4 regions of the Burkholderia theae genome follow, and region 1 is predicted to be linked to each of the others. Evidence: predicted binding sites of a transcription regulator. Region 1 holds the regulator's gene; each other region holds the start of a gene.
The links. The regulator FNR, encoded in region 1, switches genes on or off when oxygen is low (the NO sensors DNR and NnrR bind a similar motif). The targets are predictions, from matches to a motif close to TTGATNNNNATCAA.
Positions count from the first base shown of each region.

Region 2: a site for FNR is predicted at 2,504-2,517, ahead of clpB (ATP-dependent chaperone ClpB). Genes of this name have one in related genera too.
Region 3: a site for FNR is predicted at 1,724-1,737, ahead of ACN22W_RS21140 (TraR/DksA family transcriptional regulator). Genes of this name have one in related genera too.
Region 4: a site for FNR is predicted at 2,216-2,229, ahead of ACN22W_RS21915 (universal stress protein). Genes of this name have one in related genera too.

Region 1 covers NZ_CP183462.1:2,713,881-2,718,414, reverse strand. The annotation lists gene ACN22W_RS29840 (aldo/keto reductase) at 1-422, opposite strand, end outside; gene ACN22W_RS29835 (LysE/ArgO family amino acid transporter) at 776-1,396, opposite strand; gene ACN22W_RS29830 (LysR family transcriptional regulator ArgP) at 1,503-2,396, shown strand; gene fnr (fumarate/nitrate reduction transcriptional regulator Fnr) at 2,457-3,203, opposite strand; gene ACN22W_RS29820 (universal stress protein) at 3,307-3,774, opposite strand; gene ACN22W_RS29815 (DUF3005 domain-containing protein) at 4,360-4,534, opposite strand, start outside.
Region 2 covers NZ_CP183461.1:2,179,521-2,184,054, reverse strand. The annotation lists gene glp (gephyrin-like molybdotransferase Glp) at 1-279, shown strand, start outside; gene moaD (molybdopterin converting factor subunit 1) at 299-556, shown strand; gene moaE (molybdopterin synthase catalytic subunit MoaE) at 567-1,043, shown strand; gene ACN22W_RS10295 (group III truncated hemoglobin) at 1,103-1,663, opposite strand; gene ACN22W_RS10290 (Rrf2 family transcriptional regulator) at 1,914-2,432, shown strand; gene clpB (ATP-dependent chaperone ClpB) at 2,590-4,534, shown strand, end outside.
Region 3 covers NZ_CP183462.1:812,412-816,945, reverse strand. The annotation lists gene polX (DNA polymerase/3'-5' exonuclease PolX) at 1-1,018, opposite strand, end outside; gene ACN22W_RS21140 (TraR/DksA family transcriptional regulator) at 1,166-1,558, opposite strand; gene ACN22W_RS21135 (undecaprenyl-phosphate glucose phosphotransferase) at 1,949-3,355, opposite strand; gene ACN22W_RS21130 (Crp/Fnr family transcriptional regulator) at 3,367-4,149, opposite strand.
Region 4 covers NZ_CP183462.1:981,572-986,105, forward strand. The annotation lists gene ACN22W_RS21910 (PAS domain S-box protein) at 1-1,736, opposite strand, end outside; gene ACN22W_RS21915 (universal stress protein) at 2,347-2,817, shown strand; gene ACN22W_RS21920 (cupin domain-containing protein) at 3,190-3,696, shown strand; gene ACN22W_RS21925 (DedA family protein/thiosulfate sulfurtransferase GlpE) at 3,884-4,534, shown strand, end outside.

The DNA of each region.
Region 1 (4,534 bases):
TGGTACGCGCCGAGCGTTTCTTCGAGCGGGGCCGTGTCGGCGAGATCGCGATGCGAGAAATACAGGTCGATGTAGTCGGTCTGCAGGCGGCGCAGCGAATCGTCGGCGGCCTTCAGGATGTTGTCCTTGGTCAGCCCCGCGCGCGCGGCCAGCAGGCCGACCTTGGTCGCGATCACGACCTGTTCGCGCTTGCCGGAACGCTTGAGCCACTTGCCGATGATCGTTTCCGATTCGCCGCCGCTGTTGCCGGGCGCCCAGGCCGAATAGACGTCGGCCGTGTCGATGAAGTTGATGCCGGTCTCCGCGAGCGCGTCGAGCAGCGAAAACGATGCGTTCTCGTCGACGGTCCAGCCGAAGACGTTGCCGCCGAAGGCGAGCGGCGACACCTGGATGTTCGACGTGCCGAGGGTGCGTAGTGCCATGTTCTGCTCCGATATCGATGAGTGATGGGATCGAACTGCGGGATGGGCCAAAACGATCGCGGCGAGACGGGGGCGCGGTGCGGTTCCGCCGTGGTCGCGGGACACCGGACATTCTCGCCGATCGATCGGATTCGTGCAGGCGGCGCGGCGCCGCGATGGTGGGCGATTTGCGGCGAGTAACGGACGGTTCGTCCGTTACGCGAGCGCGTCGTACGGCCGCGTTGGATCGGGAGCGAATTTTTGTCGGCGGCTTGCGCGACGGGTGGCGAGCGGGAGGGCGGGCTGCCCCGGCGTTGCGCCGGAGCGGACGGGAAGACGGGCGGCAAGCAGCCGCCCGTGCGACGGCGAGCCGGTCAGCGCAACTGCACCGCCGCGAGGAACAGCACCATGCTGCCGATCGCGCCGTCCAGCACGCGCCACGCTACGGCCTTGCGGAACCACGGCGCCAGCAGTCGTGCGCCATAACCCAGCGCAAGGAACCACACGACGCTGACCGTCATCGCGCCGATCGCGAACGCGGACCGCGCGCCTTCCGGCTCGCGTGCGCCGGCCGTGCCGATCAGCAGGAACGTGTCGAGATACACGTGCGGGTTGAGCCACGTGAATGCGAGCGTCATCAGCACGACCGCCATGCCGCGCTGCGGCGGCGGTGCGACCGCGTCGCCGCGCACGTCGAGCGTTTCGTGGCCCGGCTTGAGCGCACGGCGCAGCGCGTTGATGCCGAACCACGCGAGATACGCGAGGCCGACATACAGCACCGCATGAACGAAGGTCGGATAGCGTTCGACGAGCGCGGACGCACCGCCGACGCCCGCGCCGATCAGGAGCATGTCCGACAGCGCGCACAGCAGCACGATCTTGCCGACGTGCGAACGCATGATGCCCTGCCGGAGCACGAACGCGTTCTGCGCGCCGATGGTGACGATGAGCGACGCGCACAGGGCGGCGCCGTGAGAGAAAGCAAGCCAGTTCATGATGACAGCGATAGCAGCAGTAGACGGAATAATCGGGTAGCGCTAGTCTGCGGTCAGCATGAAAATAAGAGAAGCTAAATCACCTAATGCAGATTAAGGAAATCTAATGCTCGACTACGCCCTGCTCGATGCGCTCTCGGCGGTGATCCGGTACGGCTCGTTCGAGCGCGCGGCCAAGGAGCTGAACGTCACGCCGTCGGCCGTGTCGCAGCGCGTGAAACTGCTGGAGGAGCGCGTCGGCAGCGTGCTCGTCAAGCGCGGGCAGCCGTGCGTCGCGACGACGTCCGGTGCGCTGCTGTGCCGGCATACCGAACGCGTGCAATTGCTCGAGGCCGAACTGGGCGGCCGGATGCCGGCGCTGCCGGGCTCGATCACGAGCGCATGGCCGATGTTGCGCGTGGCCGTCAACGACGACAGCGTCGCGACGTGGTTTATCGATGCGGTGGGGCCGTTCTGCACGGAGCGCGAGATGCTGCTCGACCTCGTGATCGACGACCAGGACTACACGGCGGCGCGCATTCGCGACGGCAGCGTACAGGGCGCGGTGACCGCGCAGGCCGAGCCGATTCAGGGCTGCCGCTCGACGCGGCTCGGGCGCATTCGATATCGCGCGGTGTGCTCGCCGGCATTTCACGAGCGCTATTTCGGCAAGGGCGTCACGCGCGACGCGCTGCGCCGCGCGCCGTGCGTGATGTTCAATCCGAAGGACGGCCTGCAGGCGCGCTTCATCCGGCGCGTGACGCGTGCGGACCTCGATCCGCCGCAGCACTGGATACCGCACGTCGCGGGCTACCTGCGCGCATGCGAAACGGGGCTGGGATGGGGAATGTGCCCGGACCGGATGGTCGATCGCCAACTGGCGGCGGGCGAACTGGTCGACATGTCGCCGGGACGAACCACCGACATCGATCTTTACTGGCAGAGCTGGCGCCTGTCGATCGGCTGGCTCGACGATTTCAGCGCGGCGCTCAAGACGCGTGCCGCGCTGTTTCTCGATTGATCGACGGCGCGATACGGGGGACGCGCGCGGCGCGCGGCAAGCGCGCGCCGGGCGACATCATCAGACTTGATGCAGGCCGTCGAAGTCGACGATCTGGACGTGGCGGCCCTGCATTTCGATCAGGCCGCGCTTCTGGAATTTCGACAGCGTGCGGCTGACCGTTTCGAGCGTCATGCCGAGATAGCTGCCGATGTCTTCGCGCGTCATCCGCAGGTTGAATTCCGACGGCGAGTAACCGCGCTTCAGGTAGCGCGACGACACGTCGAGCAGGAAAGCGGCGACACGTTCTTCGGCATTCAGTGAACCGAGCAGCATCGTTTGCGACGTTTCGCGCACGATCTGTTCGCTCATCAGCTTGTGCATGCGCAACTGCATCGAGCCGGCTTCCGAGCACAGCGTCTTGAGCGCGCTGTACGGAATCACGCAGACGGAGCTGTCTTCCAGCGCGACCGCGGTGCGCGGATGCGTGTCGTCGCAGATGCCGTCGAGGCCGAGCGCTTCGCCCGCGAGATGCAGGCCCGTGACCTGTTCGCGGCCGTCATGGCGTGTCGCGACGGTTTTCAGCGAACCCGAGCGCACCGCATACAGATTGTCGAATGCGTCGCCTTCGCGGAACAGCGCTTCGCCGCGCTTGACGGGGCGAGCCGCGCAGATGACCGACTCGAGGCGACTGAGTGCTTCGGGCGCCAGGCCCTGCGGCATGCACAGGTGCCGCATTGCGCACGACGAGCAGTGCGCGGCCTGGCGAGGAGCCCAGCTGCCGGCATGAGGCGTGGCGGCGGGACGTGTAGCGACGGGCGTCAGCATGATCGTTTACTCCGGCGTTGAATCGACGGAATCATTGTCCCACCGCAAATTGCCGCTGTCGGGTGACAAAACGTCGCGACCGCGCGCGCATGCCGAACGCCGTTCAGGCAGGTTGCTCGTCGACGTTGGCGGCCGCCGGAATCAGCAGCACGGGCAGCGTCGCGTGGCGCACGCATTGTTCGGCGATGCTGCCGAGCACGAGACGGCGGAACCCGCGGCGGCCGTGCGTGCCGAGCACCAGCAGATCGGCACCGAATGCCTTCGTGCCTTCGAGGATCAGCGACGACACGTCGTTGAGCGACGTTGCTTCGTTCAGCCGCGTCTCGCCCTTCACGCCCGCTGCCTGCATCAGCTTCGTGAAATCCTTCGCGAGCGCGTCGCCCTGCGCGACGAGCTGATCGCGCAGGATGGACGGATCGTAGCCGGGCACGTTGTAGTAGATCGCGGCGTTTTCGACGACGTAGAACGGTTGCAGCTCGGCGCCGTGTGCTTTCGCGAGCGCCAGCGCGGCATCGAATGCATGGCGGGACGTGTCGCTGCCGTCGACGGCAACCAGAATACGCTTGTACATAGTGTCTCCGAGTGGCGGGTTGAAACGAAGTCGGCCGGATGGCCGATCAGGCTCAGCATTGCTGCGAGGCAGAGTAAACCAATGGCGGGGACTTTGCAGTGCGGTGCCGGTCCTGCCGCGCGGCCGCGATGTTTCCGGTGCTGCGGAAGAGCAGCCATGCACGTGATGCAACCTGCGCTGCGCGACGCGTGTCGCATGGTCGGGTCGCATCCGTGGTCGGTGCAGTCTCCGCGAGGCGCTCGACAATCGAACGCATGACGAACACGGATGAAGACGGCATCGTCGCGTGGAACGAATGCGCGGGCATCGAAATCGCGCATCGCGCGACGCACGCATGCCGGTTCGACACGGCACAACAGCCAGTCTGACGAACCGCACGCATCGTTATTCAACCGCAACCGCGCCGTTTCGACATGACTTCGATCAACGGAGGTGCGTGATCGCGATGCGCGGCATGCATCGATCCGCCGGTGCCGATGCGCGGAATCGTTCGTTCGAGCACCCGTCGCGTGCGCCGATCCTCAACCATCGGCCGTCGACCGACGCCAGTTTGCAAACGAACGATCGATTCAAACGCCGCGCCGGCTACTTCGGCAAGGCCGTCAGCTCGATCACGCGCTCCGGCTTCCGCCCGTGGCCGGGCCAGTACGCGCTGCCGTACATCCGGTGGACGGGACCGAACTGCTGGTCGTCCGCGGGCGACGGCGCGGCGAAGCCTTTCTCGATCACCACGTAGCCCGCGCGCAGCGCGAATGCCGGA
Region 2 (4,534 bases), on a different replicon from region 1:
GTGCGGCCGTTCCTCTTGCGCCTGTCCGGCGTGCGCGACGTCGCGCCGCGCGCGCTGTCGCTGCGTGCCGACTTTTCGCAAGGCAAGGGCGACCGGCGCAACGAATTCCTGCGCGCGCGCGTCAATGCGGCCGGCGGCCTCGACCTGTTCCCGAACCAGAGTTCGGCGGTGCTGACGTCGACGGTCTGGGGCGACGGCCTGATCGACAATCCGCCGCAGCACGCGATCAGCGCAGGCGAGACCGTGCGTTTCATTCCGTTTTCCGAACTGCTGTCGTAACGCGACGGCTTCCCGACTCATGAAGATTCAACTGAAATTTTTCGCAAGCGTACGAGAGGCACTGGGCGTGGCCGACGAGCAGGCCGACGTGCCGGACGGCGTGACGACCGTCGGCGACGTGCGCGCGTGGCTGCGCGTGCGCGGCGGTGCGTGGGCCGAGACGCTCGCCGAAGGTCGCGCGTTGCGCATGGCCTGCAACCACGAGATGACCGATCCCGACACGCGCCTCACCGAGGGCTGCGAAGTCGCGTTCTTTCCGCCGGTGACGGGCGGTTGACGAGCACGCGATGGCAACGATACGCATCCAGGCCGACGACTTCGATCTGAACGCCGAAGTGACGGCGTTGCGCGCGCGCAACCCGAAGATCGGCGCGGTCGCGTGCTTCGTCGGCACGGTGCGCGACCTGAACGAAGGCGATTCGGTCGCCGCGATGGAGCTCGAACACTATCCGGGCATGACCGAGAAGGCGCTCGAGAAGATCGCGGCCGAGGCCGGCCGGCGCTGGCCGGGTATTGACGTCGCGATCGTGCATCGCGTCGGCAAGCTCCTCCCGCTCGACCAGATCGTGATGGTCGCGACGGTCGCCGCGCACCGCGGCGATGCGTTCGCGTCGTGCGAGTTCGTGATGGACTACCTGAAGACCGAGGCGCCGTTCTGGAAGAAGGAAACGACGCCGGACGGCGAGCGCTGGGTCGATGCCCGTACGACCGACGATGCCGCGCTCGCGCGCTGGGGCGTCGAATCGGGCAACACGCCGCGCTGAACGCGCGTCCGCGCGCTGCGGCCATGTGCCGCAGGTGCGCAATCGGTGCGCGACGCGCGTTACGCGTCCGGATCGGCGCTGCGCCCGATGATCTTCGTCGGAAACGGCTCGCCGCGGGCGCGCGACGGCAACGCATGCGGGTCGTCGCCCGTGTCGCGGCGGCGCGGCGCGATCGCGTCGAGCAGGGCCTGCTGCTCGGGCGGAATCCGATAATCCCAGCCGAACCGGCTCAATTGCAGGCTCTGCGCGATCCGCAGCGCGGGTTCCATGAAGCGGATCGCCGCGGGCGGTGCGTAGCGCGTCTCGACGGTCTTCAGGAACAGCGACAGCCAGCGGCTGAAATGGGCCGGTTCGATCCCGTCGAGCGGCTGGTGCGCCTGCTGCACGTTGCCGCGATAGCCCTTGGTGCCGAGCACGAGGCCCGACCAGAACGTGACCATCTTCGGCAAATGGTCGTCCCAGCGGCCGGCCAGCTTCGCGTCGAACACGGGCCCGAGCAGCGGATCGGCGCGCACGCGGTCGTAGAACGCGTAGACGAGCGCGCGGATGTTGTCTTCGGTCGGCTCGGCATCGCGAGGGCGGGCCGGGGCGGTATCGGGCGAGGCGGGGATGGCGGTCATGGCAAAAAGGGCCGGGAGAGCTGGGCAACGTCAACGCGGCGGCGCAGGCAACGGACAGGACGCCGGCCGGATTTTGACGCAAAATAGCGTCCAACACCCCCTGAAAAACGTGCAGATGTCACGCATCTTATATGTGCGCGCGCCATCCCGGCAACCCGGGCTGCGAAACAGGGCCGTCGGTCGGCCCCGCGCATCCCGATCGGCCCGGTTCACGTGACCGGGGCATGATCGATCTTTTCCGTATTCGCCCATGAGACTCACCGACTACACCGACTATTCGCTGCGCGTGATGCTGTACCTTGCCGTGCGCGGCGAGGGGCTCGCGACAATCCAGGAGATCTCGGATGCCTACGGCATCTCGAAGAACCATCTGATGAAAGTCGTGCAGCAGCTCGGCGAATTGGGATGGGTCGACACGGTTCGCGGCCGCAATGGCGGGCTGCGCCTCTTCCCGGAATCGCTGCGGCTGACGGTCGGCCAGGTCGTGCGCGCGACCGAGAGCGACTTCGCGCTGGTCGGCTGCTTTTCGACCGACGACGGCGAGTCGCGCGGCTGCGTGATCGAGCCGCAGTGCCGCCTGAAGGGCGTGCTGGCGGCCGCACGCGATGCGTTCTTCGCCGAACTCGACCGTCACACGCTCGGCGAGCTGGTCGAAGATGCGTCGCCGCTCGTGGCGTTGCTCGGCATCCGTCCGTTCGCGCTCGTGCGTGCCGAGCCGTCACCGGACGAAGCGGCTGCAGCCGTCGAGCCGCCGTCGACGGCCGGCTGACGCGCGGGCACCGCGTCCCGCGATCCGGTCGCGACCTGCTCCCGGGCCGCTTCACGGATATCCAGCAATTTTTGCGCTGAATCAACCCGAATTTCGCTTGAAAGCCGCATAACCATCCTCATCTTGGTGTTAATCGAAAATTGGAGGTCTCGACTAAATGAGAATCGACAAGCTCACCACCAAGTTCCAGGAAGCACTCTCGGACGCGCAAAGCCTCGCGGCAGGCCGCGACAATCAATACATCGAACCCGTTCACGTACTGGCGGCGCTGGTCGCGCAGCAGGACGGTTCCGCCCGCTCGCTGATGTCGCGCGCGGGTGTTCACATCCAGGCGCTGCAAGGCGCGCTGAACGAAGCCATCTCGCGCCTGCCGCAAGTGACGGGCACGGGCGGCGACATCCAGATCGGCCGCGAGCTGGCCGGGCTGCTGAACCAGGCCGACAAGGAAGCGCAGAAGCTCAACGACACGTTCATCGCGAGCGAGATGTTCCTGCTCGCCGTCTCCGACGACAAGGGCGAAGCCGGCAAGCTCGCGCGTCAGCACGGCCTCACGCGCAAGTCGCTCGAAGCCGCGATCGCCGCGGTGCGCGGCGGCTCGCAGGTGCATAGCCAGGACGCGGAAAGCCAGCGCGAGGCGCTCAAGAAATACACGGTCGACCTGACCGAGCGTGCCCGTGCGGGCAAGCTCGATCCGGTGATCGGTCGCGACGACGAAATCCGCCGCTCGATCCAGATCCTGCAACGCCGCACGAAGAACAACCCGGTGCTGATCGGCGAGCCGGGCGTCGGCAAGACCGCGATCGTCGAAGGGCTTGCACAACGGATCGTCAACGGCGAAGTGCCCGAGACACTGAAGGGCAAGCGCGTGCTGTCGCTCGACATGGCCGCGCTGCTCGCGGGCGCGAAGTACCGCGGCGAATTCGAGGAGCGCCTGAAGGCCGTGCTCAACGACATCGCGAAGGACGAAGGCCAGACGATCGTCTTCATCGACGAAATCCACACGATGGTCGGCGCGGGCAAGGCCGAAGGCGCGATGGATGCGGGCAACATGCTGAAGCCGGCGCTGTCGCGCGGCGAGCTGCACTGCATCGGCGCGACCACGCTCGACGAATACCGCAAGTACATCGAGAAGGATGCCGCGCTCGAGCGCCGCTTCCAGAAGGTGCTGGTCGACGAGCCGAGCGTCGAGGCGACGATCGCGATCCTGCGCGGGCTGCAGGAGAAGTACGAACTGCACCACGGCGTCGACATCACCGACCCGGCGATCGTCGCCGCGGCCGAGCTGTCGCATCGCTACATCACCGACCGTTTCCTGCCCGACAAGGCGATCGACCTGATCGACGAAGCCGCTTCGAAGATCAAGATGGAAATCGATTCGAAGCCCGAAGAGATGGACAAGCTCGACCGCCGGCTGATCCAGCTGAAGATCGAGCGCGAAGCCGTGAAGAAGGAGCCGGACGAAGCGTCGCAGAAGCGCCTGCAGCTGATCGAGGAAGAGATCGACCGCCTCGGCCGCGAATACGCGGACCTCGAGGAGATCTGGACCGTCGAGAAGGCCGCGGTGCAAGGCAGCGCGCAGTTGAAGGAAGAGATCGAGAAGGTGCGTGCGGACATCGCGCGGCTGCAGCGTGACGGCAAGCTCGAGAAGGTCGCCGAACTGCAGTACGGCAAGCTGCCGCAGCTCGAGGCGCAACTGAAGCAGGTCACGCAGGCCGAAGAGAAGGAGCAGCACAACCCGACGCGTCCGCGCCTGCTGCGCACGCAGGTCGGCGCCGAGGAAATCGCGGAAGTCGTGTCGCGTTCGACGGGGATCCCCGTGTCGCGGATGATGCAGGGCGAACGCGAGAAGCTGCTGCACATCGAGGAAAAGCTGCACGAGCGCGTGGTCGGCCAGCACGAGGCGATCGGCGCGGTGGCCGATGCGATCCGCCGTTCGCGCGCGGGTCTCGCCGATCCGAACCGTCCGTACGGCTCGTTCCTGTTCCTCGGCCCGACGGGTGTCGGCAAGACCGAGCTGTGCAAGGCGCTGGCGTCGTTCCTGTTCGATTCGGAAGAGCATCTGATCCGCATCGACATGAGCGAATTCATGGAGAAGCACAGCG
Region 3 (4,534 bases), 1.5 Mb from region 1:
CGCGGACGTGCTTGCGCTCGACCAGCACCGGCAGCGTGCCGGCGCGCGACGCGTCGATCTCGCCGCGATCCTCGCGCAGTTCGGGTGGTACCTCGTGCAGCCCGATTGCTTCGTAGACCGATGCCTCCGTCGCGCCGGCAATCCGTTCGTCGCCGCGAAACACGCCGTATTCGTTGATCTTCAGCCCGCCGGCCTGCGCGATCCTGCGCAGCGTGATGTTGTGCGCCTTCGATCCCGTGAAGTAGACGAGCGCCGCGCCGAACGCATCGGCATCGACGACGCGCAGGTCGACCTGCAACCCGTTGACGAGCACGACGCTCGAACGCGTCTTGCCGTGTGCGAGCACGCGCGCCACGTCGCCGTAGCCGACGAATGCGTCGGCGACGGCGACCGGATCGCGTGAGGTAACGAGGATGTCGAGATCGCCGACCGTCTCGCGGCGACGGCGAAAACTGCCGGCCGGCACGGCCTTGCCGACGCCTGCGACCGCGCGCAGCCGTTCGAGCAACGGCATCAGCGCGTGCGCGGCATCCGGCAGCAGGAAACGTTGCGGATCGCGCAAGCGCTCGTCGATCGCGTCGAGCAGGTGCGCTTCGGTTCTCGCGCCGAAGCCCGGCAGCTCGCGCACGTGCCCGTTCTTCGCTTCGGTGCGCAACTGTTCGAGCGAATCGACGTGCAGCGCGTCATGCAGCGCTTTCACGCGCTTCGCGCCGAGCCCCGGCACCTCGAGCAGTTCGACGATCGCGCCCGGCAGCGCATGGCGCAGCGTTTGCTGCAGTTCGCAGGTGCCGGTCGCGGCGATCTCGCGCAGCTTCGACGCGAGGTCGGGCCCGATCGACGGAATCTTCCCGAGATCGTCGCCGTTCGCGACCATCGTCGGAATATCGCGCCCGTAGTCGGCGATGGTACGCGCGGCATTGCGGTACGCACGCACGCGGAACGGGTTGGCGCCCTGGATCTCGAGCATGTCGGCGATCTCGGCGAACACGGCCGCGCACTCGGCATTGCGGATCGGCATGATCGGCGTGGCTCCCTTCCACGTGGATGACGCCGCGCGTGCGCGACGGCGCCTGCCTGCCCGGCGCCGCATGTCGACGCCGCCGGGCGCCCGTTCGTCATCGTACGCCGACCGCGCAGCACATGCAGCGCGCAGGCGGCCGTCACGTCAGAGCGATGCGCGTGGTGTCGTGGCGTACCGTCGTTCGTAGATCGACTGGCAATGCGTGCAGCGTTCGGCGGTCGGACGCGCGAGCAGGCGCGCGTAGGCGACTTGTGCATCGCAATCGATGCATTCGCCGTAGCTGCCGTCGCGCATCCGCTGCTGGGCGCGGCCGACGGCACGCAGTTCGGTCAGCTTCATGCCGATCAGTGCATGGTCGACGTCGACGAACAGGTCCGCGTTTGCCTCGTCGCCCTCGTCCGGCGCCGCGCCGGCAAGGTCCGCATAGGATTCCGACGCGCGCTGGTCTTCGCTCGTGCGGATTTCCGCACGCAACGTCAACTCGCTCTCGTTCAGGCGCTGTTGCAGCGTCCGCCGTTGTTGTTGGTCGAGCGCCATGGCCATCTCTCCTGTTCCGGGTTCCGCGCGGAAATGCGGCGCGCGGTGTCGCGCCGGTGTGCGGCGGGCATGGCAAGACCGGCGCCGCCGCGCCCGGATGCACGCCCGGACACGTGAAGCGCCGAACGCATTCGATGCAGGATAAACCCATTGAACACGTGTGTGTTGACGGGAATCAGCGGGCCGTCGACGCGCGCGACACGCTCGCGGAAACTGGGGACCGACGCGAAATCGCCACGCTCGATGTGTGCCGGGAAGCCCGGTGGCGCAACTGCAGTGCAGCAATTCGCTGCGCCACTGCAGGCTTCCTTCGACACACTCGTACCGCCGCCAACCCGTTCGTTGGCGGCTTTTCACACGACGCACCACTTCCTGGATGATTCGCAATCCTCAGAAAGCATTCCGCCCGGTGAAACCGCGCACGACCGTCAACAGGATGATCTTCATGTCGAACCAGAAGCTCCAGTTCTGCATGTAGAAGAGATCGAACTTCACGCGCGCTTCCATCGCCTCGACCTTGCGCGTCTCGCCGCGATAGCCGTTCACCTGTGCCCACCCGGTGATGCCGGGCCGCACGCGGTAGCGGTACATGTAGCTGTCGATCAGCTGCCGATAGAAGTCATCGTGTTCGATCGCGTGCGGGCGCGGGCCGACGACCGACATCTGCCCGAACAGCACGTTGAAAAACTGCGGCAGCTCGTCGAGCGACGTGCGCCGCAGGAACGCGCCGACCGAGGTGATCCGCGAATCGTTGCGCGATGCCTGCCGCACGACGCCCGGCTGCGCACGATGCACGCGCATCGTCCTGAACTTCAGGATGTTGAACTCGCGGCCGTCGACGCCCTTGCGGCGCTGCCTGAACAGCACGGGCCCCGGCGACGACAGCTTGACCGCGATCGCCAGCATCGACAGCAGCGGCAGCAACGGAATCAGCACGCCGACCGCGAACAGCCGGTCGAACGCGAACTTCGCCCACAGCTCCGGCGCGGAGCGCGGCGTAGTCGCGAGATTGATCGCCGGCATGCCAAGCACGTCGGTCGCCGAGCGATCGATCACCGCCATCCGCCGCACGTCGGGCAACAGCCGCAGCTCGACGAATTCGTCGCGCAACTCGCGCACGATGCGCTGGATCCGCCACTCGTGCGACATCGGCAGCGTGAGCCACACCTCGTCGATCTCGCCGCCACGAATCAGGTCGCGCAAGGTGTTCCAGTCGTCGATCACGGGTACGCCGCCGATGCCGCCCGTGGCGGCCTGCGTGTCGTCGTCGAATACGCACGCCGCCACGAAGGGGCCATTCGGCGCCAGTTGCATCCGCTCGATCGCCACGCGCCCGTACGCCGTTGCGCCGACGACGGCGACGCGGCGCTGTCGCGCGCGCGGATCGTCACGTGTCAGCGCGAGTGCCAGCAGCACCGCGCGACCGAGCAGCAGCGCCGCGTCGCCGGCCAGCACCGTGCGCACGATCCAGCGGGGCGTGACCGTGCCGCCGCGGTTCATGATCCACATCGTGCCGGCCACCGTGAGCACGCTCGCGCAGACGACGGCAACCATCGTCTGCGTCAGCGCGTGCACGCCGCCCTGCGCCGCCATGCCGCCGCGCACGGTGCGCAGGTAGCGCGGCAGCAGCGCCGCGGTCAGCACGCACAGCAGCGCGATCGCGCCGCGCTGCGCGTCGGACAACTCGCGCCAGGCAAGGCCCGACGCCGCCTGCGCCGCAAGCGCGCCGGCCAGCGCGAGCACGACGTCGGCCGCCGCGATCGCGGCACGCCGCATCGCATTCGTTCCACCGGACATCGACTGCATCGTCACGCACCATGTGCCGGGAATCCGCAACGTACCTCCGGCAGGCGGGGGCGAACCGGCGTCGGCCTCGTATTCCCGCGCGTGCCGAGCAACCGGCGATAGTCGGCGCGAATCAGGTCGTAGCATTCGCATGCGTGATGTTCGAGACCGTCGCGGTCGAGCACCGTGATGCGGCCGCGGCGCTGCCGGATCAGCCCGGCTTCCTGCAGGCTGCCGGCCGCTTCCGTCACACCCTCGCGCCGCACGCCGAGCATGTTCGCGATGGTTTGCTGCGTGACGGCCAGCTCGTCGCCGTCGATACGGTCGTGCGCCAGCAGCAGCCAGCGGCTGAGCTGCTCGCTGACCGAGTGATGCCGGTTGCACAGCGCGCTGCGCGAAATCTGCGCCATCGTCGCCTGGCAGTAGTTGAGCAGCAGCCGGTAGGTTGCCGGCGAGCGCTCGAATTCGGTGCGCATCACACAGCTCGGCACGCGATACGCCATCCCGCCGATGCGGACCTCGATCCGGCTCGACGCCGCGGCGCCGCCGACCAGCGTCGCGAGCCCGACCACGCCCTCGCGGCCGACCACCGCCACCTCGACCATCGCACCGTCCTCCATCAGGTGCTGCACCGACATCATCGCCGTCGTCGGAAAATGCATGTGACGCATCGGCTCGCCGACCCGGTCAAGCATGCCGGCCTTGATCCTGACCAGTTCGAGGTGTGGTGCGATGGCGCGGATGCTGTCCTCCGGGAGGGCATCGAGGATGGCATTCGCCGAGTAGCTCGAGTGAAGATGAAGCATGTCTGTATCCTTTTATTGTCCGTGCAGCCTGCAGCCGCGTGCACGGAACTCGTTATCGCGATGCGCGCCCGGACGTTGACAGTGGTTGCGGCCCACAACCCTGAATCCGATTGACCGTCGGCTTGTTGCCGTCGGATTGAATCGACCGTCCCGTTTCGACACGCCAGCCCGAATAAGCGATTTACGTGCCAATACCCGCCCATGCTTAATATATGAATCACGTCCGATTTAGATCGATCGAATTAGCCGTCTAAAAGCAAAAAAAGCGTCTCATTTCCGGACACTCTTCCGTGCGACGGACACTCTTCCGTGCAAAGGACCCGGCTCGCCATTCGACTGATCAAATCGCGCACGTCGTGCTGGAGCAGTCGCTTCGGAGCCTGCG
Region 4 (4,534 bases), 1.7 Mb from region 1:
AAATCGTTCGCGAGCCATTCGATCGCGGGCACGAGGCCGAGATCGTCTAGCATCACGGGCCGCAGGTCGGCCGCGATGCGCCGAACCGATGCGACCGTCGCGTCGATCAGCCGCCGCATGCCTTGCAGGTGCGACTGCACGTCCTCGTCGGGTTGCGCGCGGCCGGGCACGCGCAACTGCTGCTCGACGACCGACAGGTCCATCTTCAGCGCGGTCAGTTGCTGGCCGAGATCGTCATGCAGTTCGCGCGCGATGCGGGTCTTTTCTTCCTCGCGCACGTTCTGCAGGTTCGCCGACAGTTCGCGCAATTCCTCGCGCGACCGCTTCAGCGCGTTCTCGGCACGCAGCCTCTCGGTGATGTCGCGCAGCATCACCGTGTAGAGCTTGCCCGACGCATCGCGGATCTGCGAGATCGATGCCTCGATCGGGAATTCCTCGCCGTTGGCACGCAGCCCGAACAGCACGCGCTGGCGGCCCATCTGCCGCTCGGAAACGCCCGTCACGCCGAACTGGTCGACGTGCTTCGCGTGCGCGGCGCGGAACCGTTCGGGGATGAAGCGCGACAGCGGTGCGCCGATCGCCTCCATCGCGGACACGCCGAACACCTGCTCGGCCATCGGATTGAAGATCACGACCGTCTGCTTCTCGTCGATCGTGATGATCGCTTCCATCGACGAGCGGATGATGCCCATCATCCGCGCCTCGTTGAGGATGCCGCGGCTGCTCGCGCCGGCATCCGCCGCGGCGCTGGACCGGCCGCGCACCAGCGCATGGACGAGTGCCGCGAACGCGAACGACGCGATCAGTCCCGCGGCGAGCACGGTGCCGGCCGCGCGCTGCGCGCCGGTCGCGCTCGGGCGGCCGTCCGCGGAATAGGCGAGGGTCAGCACGGTGCCGCCGAAATTCAGTTCCTCGGTGCGCCGCAACAGGTCGGGCGACGTCGACGCCTCGTCGGTCGTCGTCTCGACGCTGACGATCGCGCGCCGATCGCCGCCGGCGGTCATCCACAGGTCGATCCCGCGTTCCGCGTCGAGCGCGCGCTCGACCAGGCGCCGCGGGCTCAGCGCCGCGAACAGCACCCCGTCGGCGCCGGCTTCGCGCGTGCCGGACGGCGTGGCGGCCGCGTGCGGCGAGGTGGTCACGGGCAGGAACAGCGTGAGGGTGCGCGCGTCGCGGGATGTGTCGTCGTCGGCCGAGTGGACGCCGAGCGCGATGTCGCCGGACTGCAGCGCGCGCGCCAGCGGCGCGGCGTCGGACGTGCCGAAGCGCACGACCGACGAACTCGATGCGGGCGCGCTGAGCGTCGCGGCCGCGAACGCGCCCGCCGGCATCGGTCTCGCGCCGGCGAGGGCATTGCGCGTCGCGGGCGGCAGCGGGACATAGCCGATCTGCCGGACCGGCGAGCGGCCGCTGTCGAGATCGAGCGTCTCCGCATAACGGCGCCATTGCTCGGACGTCATGTCCGGGACGAGATTGAACACGCCGCGCGCGCCTTCGAGCACGGCGACGCCGGACTGCAGTTCGTGGCGCAGCATCGCGGTCACGTGCGTCGTGCGGCGTTCGAAGCGTGTACGGACGGCGCCTTGCCACTGCTCGCGCACCAGCAGGGCGACGCCGAGCGACAGCACCGCGCCGGCGCATAGCGCAACGACGCCGGCCGCGAGCGGCTGGCGTAACATGATCTGGAGGCGCGTGGGCCCTCGGGCATCACGCGTCGGGGTTCCACTGGCGGTCATTCGATGGTCATTCGGTTGTCGGGGCAGCCTAAGGGCCTGTTCACGCTAATAACGGGCTTGCGCTGGCCACCAGAAGGGCCGAGCGCAAGGAATGCGACGATGCGAATACTCAGCGTATTCGCGAGGAGCATGACGCGGCGATCGGCCCTTCTGGTGGCCAGCCCCACAAAAATGTTCTATCAAATCAGGGGAACGTGCCTTGCCGGCCGCACTGCGGCGTCGATCGTCGCTTGTTTGGCTCGGCCAAACGGCGCTCCTCACTCCTTGCATTGCAGCCGGCAAGGCACGTTCGCAAGTCCGTTATTAGCGTGAACAGGCCCTTAGCACTCGGGCAGCGCGGCAAAACCGGGCAAAACTCGCACCGGCTGCGTGCAACGTCTGTTTTCAAGATGAAATTGTGCGCGTTTTACACTTTTTATGTAATGGGGTCAGCTGAAAATGCGGCAAACGGTGCGGAGCAGCGGGCGTGCCGGCCGCGCTTGACGCGCATCAAGAGGCGCGTCGGCACGTGGAGCAGACTGTTCGGCAGGCAAGTCGGCACCGGGTCGGCTTGCGGTAACGGGCCGCCGTTGCGCAACGCGCGACGCGTGTCCGGTCGGAGGGACGGACCATGTACAAGCGGATTTTCGTCGGGCTCGACGGCAGCCCGAGCGCGCGTCTCGCGCTGAACGAGGCGATCCGGATCGCAGCGGCGTCCGGTGGCGAGGTCACTTGCGCGTACGTTGTCGAGCATCGGCCGCAGCTCGTCGACGTCGATGCGGGCTTCGCGGCCGAGCGCGACGGCGATGCGGCCGCCACCGCTGCCGCGACGCCGGTGCTCGACGCCGCGAAAGCGGTGCTCGAGCAGCAGCACGTGCAGGGCTCCGTGCGCGCGCTCGACGCATACGGCGAGGACGTCGCCACGGTGCTGATGCGCACGGCGGCCGAAGCCGACGCCGACCTGATCGTGATGGGCACGAGCGGGCGGCACGGGCTGCGCCGGCTGCTGCTCGGCAGCGTCGCGGAATCGCTGCTGCGCGCGGCCGACCGGCCCGTGCTGCTGGTGCGGCACGACGAGCCGGCCGCGCCGACGGCCGCGTGATGCACGCGGTGAGGCGCTGACGCATCAGCGATCGCGGGCAGGGGACTGCCGCTCGCGTTCGCCGGATGTCTGCGTGATGAAACGCGCGACGCGCCGATCGGCGCACCGCGCGCGAGTGCGCCTGTCGCGTTCGACGCATGCGTCGTCGGGACGAGGGCGCCCCGGATGCGCACGCATGGGCGTTTTTGCGCGCCCGCGGTTGCATCCCGACACGCAGTTCTGGCAGCATCGACCGGTGTCCGCTTCTTCGCCGCGTGCATGGCCGCGGCGATCGACGCTGCGGCATCCGTCAGTAGCCGACCCGGTCGCATCCGCGATGAACGGGGCCGTACGCCGGATGCCCGGTTCCTTACCTTACCGACGTCATCCGCCATGCCGATTTCCGCCGCCGACCTGATTCGCCAGTTCAACCTGCAGCCGCACCCCGAGGGCGGCTATTTCCGCGAAACCTACCGCGCGACCGATGCGGTCGTGCGGCCGGCCGACGGCGCGCCGCGCGCCGCGTCGACCGCGATCTACTACCTGCTGTGCGACGGCGCCTATTCGTCGTGGCACCGGATCCGTTCCGACGAGGTCTGGCATTTCTACGCGGGCGATCCGATCGAAGTGTGGGTGCTCGACGAGCGCGACGGGCTGACGATCCACCGGCTCGGCAACCCGCTCACGCATCCGGGCACCGTGTTCCAGGCGGTCGTGCCGGCCGGATGCTGGTTCGGCGCGCGCTGCGCGTTGCCGGAGCACGTCGCGCTTGTCGGCTGTACGGTTGCGCCGGGGTTCGAGTTCGCGGAATTCGAGCTGGCGGATCCGGCCACGCTGGCCGCCGCGTTTCCCGACTACGCGGAACACGTCGCCCAGCTCGCGCCGCGTCCGGACGCGTGAGCGCGACAGCGGTGCAGGCAGCGGCCCGAAGCCCGCGCGGACGGCGTGTGTTCCGCGCGATTGTGGCCAAACCCGTTTAGAATGCCCGTCATGCACAAGGTCGGCTGCGGACGTGCCGCGGCGGCCGTTGCGCAGCCGTCCCGACGCCCCCGGTCGCACGGCCCGCATGTCTTCCAGGAGCGCCGCCGTGTGGCACTTTCCGATTGCAATTCCATCGTCGCTCGGCCCTTGGGCCGTGTTCGCGAGCGTGTTGATCACGCAGCTCGGCGTGCCGGTGCCGGCCGTGCCGATGCTGATTCTCGGCGGCACGATGGCGGCAATGGGGCAGGCGTCGTGGACCAGCATGTTCGCGGCGGCGATCGGCGCGACGATGCTCGCCGATTCGCTGTGGTTCTTCATGGGCCGTACGCGCGGCCGGCGCCTGCTGAACGGCCTCGTGCGCTTCTCGCTGTCGCTCGACACGACGCTGCGCTTCGCGCGTAACGTATTCGAAAGATACGGCGCGCCGCTGCTCGTGCTGTCCAAATTCCTGCCGGGCCTCGGCCTCGTGTCGGCGCCGCTGCTCGGCACGACCGCGATAGGCATCGGCGTGTTCCTGTTCTGGGATCTGGCCGGCGCGTCGCTGTGGGCCGCGTTCTGGCTGATCGGCGGCGCGGCCATTCACGACCAGATCGTGCAGTTCGTGCTGTGGGTGCGCGCGAGCGGCGGCACGATCCTCGACGCGTTCCTCGCGATCTTCATCACGTTCCTGCTGTACCGCTGGGTGCGTCGCGTGCAGTTCCGCCGTTATCTCGCCCAGGTGCGCATCTCGCCGCCGCAGCTGGTCGAGATGATGACG